DNA from 3 places in the Bradyrhizobium sp. 87 genome. Region 1 is predicted to be linked to each of the others. Evidence: predicted binding sites of a transcription regulator. Region 1 holds the regulator's gene; each other region holds the start of a gene.
The links. The regulator PhoB, encoded in region 1, activates phosphate uptake and scavenging genes when phosphate is short. The targets are predictions, from matches to a motif close to TGTCATNNANCTGTCAT.
Positions count from the first base shown of each region.

Region 2: the regulator PhoB is predicted to act here: its motif matches at 978-994, upstream of IVB50_RS21385 (YbhN family protein).
Region 3: the regulator PhoB is predicted to act here: its motif matches at 1,292-1,308, upstream of IVB50_RS23985 (RNA degradosome polyphosphate kinase).

Region 1 covers NZ_JADPIQ010000048.1:725,621-727,819, forward strand. Annotated here, with positions in the region: gene phoU (phosphate signaling complex protein PhoU) at 1-497, shown strand, start outside; gene phoB (phosphate regulon transcriptional regulator PhoB) at 520-1,227, shown strand; gene IVB50_RS12940 (GcrA family cell cycle regulator) at 1,466-1,978, opposite strand.
Region 2 covers NZ_JADPIQ010000086.1:121,193-123,391, reverse strand. Annotated here, with positions in the region: gene IVB50_RS21395 (MFS transporter) at 1-87, opposite strand, end outside; gene IVB50_RS21390 (ferritin-like domain-containing protein) at 242-748, opposite strand; gene IVB50_RS21385 (YbhN family protein) at 1,165-2,199, shown strand, end outside.
Region 3 covers NZ_JADPIQ010000090.1:270,381-272,579, reverse strand. Annotated here, with positions in the region: gene IVB50_RS23985 (RNA degradosome polyphosphate kinase) at 1-1,218, opposite strand, end outside; gene IVB50_RS23980 (DnaA/Hda family protein) at 1,347-2,024, opposite strand; gene IVB50_RS23975 (CDP-alcohol phosphatidyltransferase family protein) at 2,117-2,199, opposite strand, start outside.

The DNA of each region.
Region 1 (2,199 bases):
GCCGCCAGCCGATGGCGGTCGATCTGCGCGAGATCGTCGGCGCCATGCGCGTCGCGACCGATCTCGAGCGCATCGGCGACCTCGCCAAGAACATGGGCAAGCGCGTCGCGGCGCTGGAGACGGACTTCCATCCGCTCAAGCTGTTCCGCGGCCTCGAGCACATGACCGACCTCGTGCAGCAGCAGGTCAAGTCGGTGCTGGACGCCTATGCCGCGCATGATTTGCCGGCGGCGATGGCGGTGTGGAAGGGCGACGAGGAAGTCGACGCCATCTGCACCTCGCTGTTCCGCGAACTCCTCACCTACATGATGGAGGATCCGCGCAATATCTCGTTCTGCATCCATCTGATGTTCTGCGCCAAGAACATCGAGCGGATCGGCGACCACGCCACCAATATCGCCGAGACCGTGTTCTACATGATCGAGGGCCAGGCGATCACCGACAAGCGGCCGAAGGGCGACATGACGACCTTTGCCAACACGGTACCGAACACCTGAAGACTTAAGGAGCGACGACCCGATGGGCGCACGCATTATGGTGGTTGAGGACGAGGAAGCCCTGACCGAGCTTCTCCGCTACAACCTCGAAGGCGACGGCTATGACGTCGAGACGGTGATGCGCGGCGACGACGCCGACACCCGCCTCAAGGAGCACATCCCCGATCTGATCGTGCTCGACTGGATGCTGCCGGGCCTGTCAGGCATCGAATTGTGCCGGCGGCTTCGCACCCGTCCCGAGACCAAGCAGCTCCCGATCATCATGCTCACCGCGCGCGGCGAGGAGAGCGAGCGGGTGCGGGGTCTTGCGACCGGCGCCGACGATTACATCGTCAAGCCGTTCTCGGTGCCGGAGCTGCTGGCGCGCGTGAAAGGCCTGCTGCGGCGCGCGAGCCCGGAGCGCCTCGCCACCGTCCTTGCTTTTGGCGACATCGAGCTCGACCGTGACAAGCGCCGCGTGGCGCGCTCGGGCCGGCCGATCGATCTCGGTCCGACCGAATATCGCCTGCTGGAGTTCTTCCTGGAGCATCCGGGACGGGTGTTCTCGCGCGAGCAGCTGCTCGACAGCGTCTGGGGCCGCGACATCTATATCGACGAGCGCACCGTCGACGTGCATATCGGCCGCCTGCGCAAGCTGCTCAATCTCGGCCGCGAGCAGGACCCGATCCGCACCGTCCGCGGCGCCGGCTACGCGCTGGATGATCGCTTCGCGAAGGCGGAGCAGGTGTAGGGTTGCAGGCTTGTTTGTTGGCGAGCTGTCCCTGCATTCTCAGCCGTCGTCCCGGACAAGCGAGCGAAGCGAGCGCTGATCCGGGACCCATAACCACCGAACGTGGTTTGGCGAAGACTCGGAGTGACCCCTTCCGCACGATTATTGCGTGCTCGGAGTATGGGTCCCGGCCCCCCGTGCGCAATTGCGCACTAGGCCGGGACGACACTGAAATTGTTGAACTGTCTTCGCGTGACGACTAACGGGGACCCGGCTTTACCGGTGCGCGGCGCCGATCCGACGCGGGCTGGTACGCAACGCGCGAGTGCTGGGCGCAATAGGGCAGTCCGGACAGCGCCCTTCCACCGCAGAAGAAGAAGTCCGGGCTCGAGGGATCGCCGACCGGCCAGTGGCAGGTCGCCTCGTTCAATTCCAGCAGCGACAGCCGCTGGCTCATCGGCACCACGTTGTCGTAGGTGACCGGATCCGGCTCAGCCTCGACCTCGAAGGCCTGCGCCAGCGCGGTGTTGCCGCGCGAGATCGGGCGGCTCACCCGCATCATGTGCTGCGCGGGGCGCGCCTTGCGCGGCCGCGGCGCTGCCGATGATGGGCTCTTGGCGCGGCCCGAAAGGCCGAGCCTGTGCACTTTGCCGATCACGGCATTGCGGGTCACATTGCCGAGCTCCGCCGCGATCTGGCTGGCCGAAAGTCCGGCCTCCCAGAGCTTTTTCAGCTGCTCGACGCGATCATCGGACCAGGTCAAAACCGTCATTGCACCCTTTCCCTCGCTGCGCGCCAGCCATCCTGGGGCCTCGCAGCGAATGCCTAAGCCTTCAAAAACCCGTGCCGCCAGAATCCCTTAAGGCTCGCCGGGCGCGTCTTGAACGCCCGAACGTTTACGCCGGTACATAAGGACTTAAAGATCAGAACCACTGCACGAGATGTCGTATCTGACAATCCAAACGCTACAATATGGCGTGACTCCCGCGCAAG
Region 2 (2,199 bases), on a different contig from region 1:
GGCAAGGGTGAGGGACGTCGCAAGGCGGGAGCCGGAATGCGGCGCGCCGGCTTCGAAGGCTTCGTATCTGGCGGTGCTTACTCGCATGCTGCCACCTCGGTTGCAGCCCCATGCGAACGATACGCTTCCTGCCCCTCGTCATGTTACGACAAGGGTCGAATGATGGATGCGGGACGGATGCGTCATGTTCGAGCGTCGCGCGGATGACCGCGCGACGCTCGATCCTGGCTACGCCTGGCCCTCAGCTCGCAGCGCGCAGATTCACCTTGCTCTCGGCGATCGTGGTCAGCTTCTTGTCGGTCGCCTTCTCTTCTTCCAACGTCTTGGCGAGCACGCTGGCGCAGTCGTTGCGGCCGAGTTGCTTGGCCCAGGCGATCAGGCTGCCGTAGCGGACGATCTCGTAATGCTCCGCCGCCTGTGCCGCGTTGATCAGCGCGGCGTCGAGCACCGCCTTGTCGGCGACTTCGCCGGCGGTCTCGTCGGCTTCCTCGATGATGCCGTCGATCGCGGGGCAATCGACCGCCTTCACCTGCGCACCGTGCATCTTGAACACTTCCTCGAGGCGCTTGACGTGCTCCCTGGTTTCTTCGAGGTGCGTCAAAAAGCCCTGCTTCAGCTGCGGATCGGTCGCCTTATCCGCCATTTTAGGCAGAGCCTTGGTGAGCTGCTGCTCGGCGTAATAGATGTCCTGGAGCTGATGCACGAACAGGTCGTTCATGGTCTTGATGTCTTTTGTGAACAATCCCATCGGTCCGATCCTCTCGGGTTGTGGGAACACGGAGGCACCGGCTCGCAGGAGAAGCCGGTTATTCCGCCATGTTCGATTGCTGATGGGGCACTAACCAGCGCACGGCATCGTCGTTCCAAAAAAGCCCGCATCCCTTGCGCTGGAACAATGCCGGCCATGCAGGGTCTGAGACTATGTCACGGACGGACGCGACCGGTGCCACGACTCATATGCTTAACGCGCGTCCGATGTGAACCGCGTATGACAAAGTAGCTGGTCCAAGGCAGAACCAATCCTTGTCAAGGGCTGCACAAGTCACTGTTTTTGCCTTAAATGAGCTACATCATGCCTAGCGATCCAAGCCCACATCGGGCACTGATCGCATCCGACCGGCCAATGTCTGGCCTGGTCGGTCTTGCCCCCCGCCGGGAGGATGAATGCACGGACTGCTGACCGCGCTGAAGCGCGGCTTCAAGAGATGGATCGGCTGGCGGCGACTCGGCGTTGCGGCGAGCGTCTTCATCATCGCGTTCGCGATCACCACGCTGGTGCGGACGCTCAAGGGCATCGACACCGGGGTCATCCTGACCGCGTTGACCGAAATCCCCCGCGGCAATATCGGGCTGGCGGCGATCTGCGTATGCTTCGCGTTCTGTACGCTGACCTTCTACGACTTTTTTGCACTGCGAACGATCGGCAAGAGGCACGTGCCTTATCGCATAGCAGCGCTCTCCAGCTTCACGTCCTATTCGATCGGCCACAATATCGGCGCCACCGTCTTCACCGGCGGCGCGATCCGCTTCCGGATCTATTCGGATTACGGGCTGAATGCGATCGACGTCGCAAAAATCTGCTTCCTGTCGGGCCTGACCTTCTGGCTCGGTAACATCTTCGTGCTCTCGATCGGCATGGCCATCCATCCGGATGCCGCCTCCTACATGGATCAGCTGCCGTCGTCGATCAACCGGCTGATTGCGATCGGCGGCCTCGCCTCGATCGGCGCCTATCTGGTCTGGCTGTGCATGGGCGAGAAGCGCCGCGAGCTCGGCCAGAAAGGCTGGAAGGTGGTGCTGCCGTCAGCGCCGCTGACGTTGGTGCAGATCCTGATCGGCGTCGTCGATCTCGGATTCTGCGCGCTGGCGATGTACCTTCTGGTGCCGGCCACTCCGCAGATCGATTTCCTGTCGCTCTCCGTGGTGTTCATTTTGGCGACATTGCTCGGCTTCGCCAGCCATGCTCCCGGCTCGCTCGGCGTGTTCGACGCCGCCATGCTGGTGGCGCTGCCCGAATTCGGCCGCGAGCAGCTTCTGGCCACGCTCCTCGTCTTCCGCATCCTCTATTTCGTGATCCCGTTCGGTCTTGCCATCTCCATCATGGGCGCACGCGAGCTCTGGATGAATGTGGTGGAGCCCTGGCAGGAGCGCCGACGGCTGGCGGAGGCCTGCGCGCAGGCCAACCTGCCCAAGCAGGTG
Region 3 (2,199 bases), on a different contig from region 1:
GGCGGCTTCCACGAGCGCGCGCACGATCGGCGAGTTGCTGGAGGTGCGGTAGAGCGTCTGCTTGATGGCGACGACGTCGGGGTCGCGCGTCGCCTGCTGGAGAAACTGCACCACGACGTCGAAGGATTCGTAGGGGTGATGGACGACGAGGTCCTTCTGCCGGATCGCAGCGAAGATGTCGCCGCCTTGCTCGCGCACGCGCTCGGGATGGCGCGGCACGTAAGGGGTGAATTCGAGATCGGGCCGGTCAAGGCGGGTGAGCTGCGAGAGCTCGTTCATGGCGAGCACGCCATCGACCAGGAACACCTCGTCGTCGGCGGTCGACAGCGCGTGCTGCACGAAACTGCGCAGCTGCTCCGGCATCTTGGCGTCGATCTCGAGTCGGATCACCGAACCGCGGCGGCGGCGCTTCAGCGCGGTCTCGAACAGGCGGACGAGATCCTCGGCCTCTTCCTCGATTTCGAGTTCGGAGTCGCGGAGGACGCGGAAGGCGCCCTGGCCGTGAAGATTGTAGCCGGGGAACAGGCGGTTGATGAACAGCGCGGTGGCCTGCTCCAGCGAGATCAGCCGGACGACCTTGCCGTCAGCCGGCAGACGGATGAAGCGGTCGATCTTGCCGGGCATGCGGATCAGCGCGTTCATCTGCTTGCCGTCGGCGGCGCGCGTGAGCTGGAGCGCGATGGTGAAGCCGAGGCTCGGAATGAACGGGAAGGGGTGGGCCGGGTCGATCGCGAGCGGCGTCAGCAGCGGGAACACGTTGCTGAGGAAGTAGTCCTCGACCCAGGTTCGTTCCGCCTTGGTGACCTCCTTGCCCTCGACCAGCACGATACCCTCGTCGGCGAGCGTGCCGCGCAGGTCGCGCCAGATTGCCTGCTGGTCGGAGGCAAGCTGCGAGACGGTCCGGTTGATGAGCGCGAGCTGCTCGGACGGGGTCAGACCGTCGGGGCTGCGCTCAGCAATACCCTCGCGCACCTGGGCCTTGATGCCGGCGACGCGGACCATGAAGAACTCGTCGAGGTTATTCGCTGAAATCGACAGGAATCGCACCCTCTCCAGCATGGGGTGGCTGGGATTGACCGATTCCTCCAGGACGCGGCGGTTGAAGTGCAGCCAGGAAAGCTCGCGATTGATGAACCGCTCGGGGCTCGATGCGATCGCCGGCGGGCCTTCGGCTTCCGGGGCTTTTTCTTTAACTTCAACAGCTTGCGCAGAATCCATCAGAAGTCGGTCCATCCAGTTCGCCCCAATTTGCGACTTACGCGCAAAACCCGCGGGAGCATGTGTTAGAGCGATGACGTTTCGATGACATTGATGTTCCGCCGCCCGGCCGCGTCAACCCGCCTTGGTCAGACATCCCGGAGCAGCTCGGCCGCCAGGGCCCGGGTGACGGGGCGGCCGAGGCGCAAGGCCTCGCTGTCCAGCAGGTCCACAGCCCGTCGGGCGGCGGCCGAGGACCGCTCCAGGCGAGTGGCGAGGTAGCTGACCACGCTCTCGTCCACCGCGAGCTGGCGGTCGGCGCAGAACTTGACGATCAGGCCGCGGAAGAGCTGGTCGTCGGGCGGCAGCAGCGAGACAACGGGGACGGCGCGGAGCCGCGAGCGCAGGTCGGCGAGCTCGATCTCGAGAGACGCGGGCACCTCGCGTCCGGTGAAGAGGACGTAGGCGCCGTCCTCGCGGGCCAGATTCATCAGATGGAACAGGGCGCGCTCGTCGAATTCCCTGGCTTTGGGATCCTCGACCACCAGCGCGCCGGTGGCGAGCGCAGCCGGGACGGCCTCGGCGGTCAGCCCATTGGCCGTGGTCGAGCGGGCGCCTGAAGCCTCGGCCCAGATCGCGGCGAGATGGCTCTTGCCGCTTCCTTCCGGGCCGGCCAGCCACATGATTCGGTTCGGCCATTCCGGCCAGGCGTCGATGAGGGCAAGACCGGCGGCGTTGACGGGGCCTTCGAGGAAATTGTCCCGGCTCAGGCTCTCCGCATGCGGAAGCGAAAACGCCAACTGTCGGGGATGAACGCGGCTTGGCACGCTTGCTTTGCTCCGTGCCGGCGTGCCGGCTTCGTTTGACGAGATGCGACCTAATCGAGCGGGAGTTGGCCTTTTACGGGGCCGCTCCCAACTCACTTGGCCTCGATCGTGCTCATGTGCCGCAACCATTCGACAAGATAGAGCGACACGGAGGAGAGCGTGAAGACCGTGACGA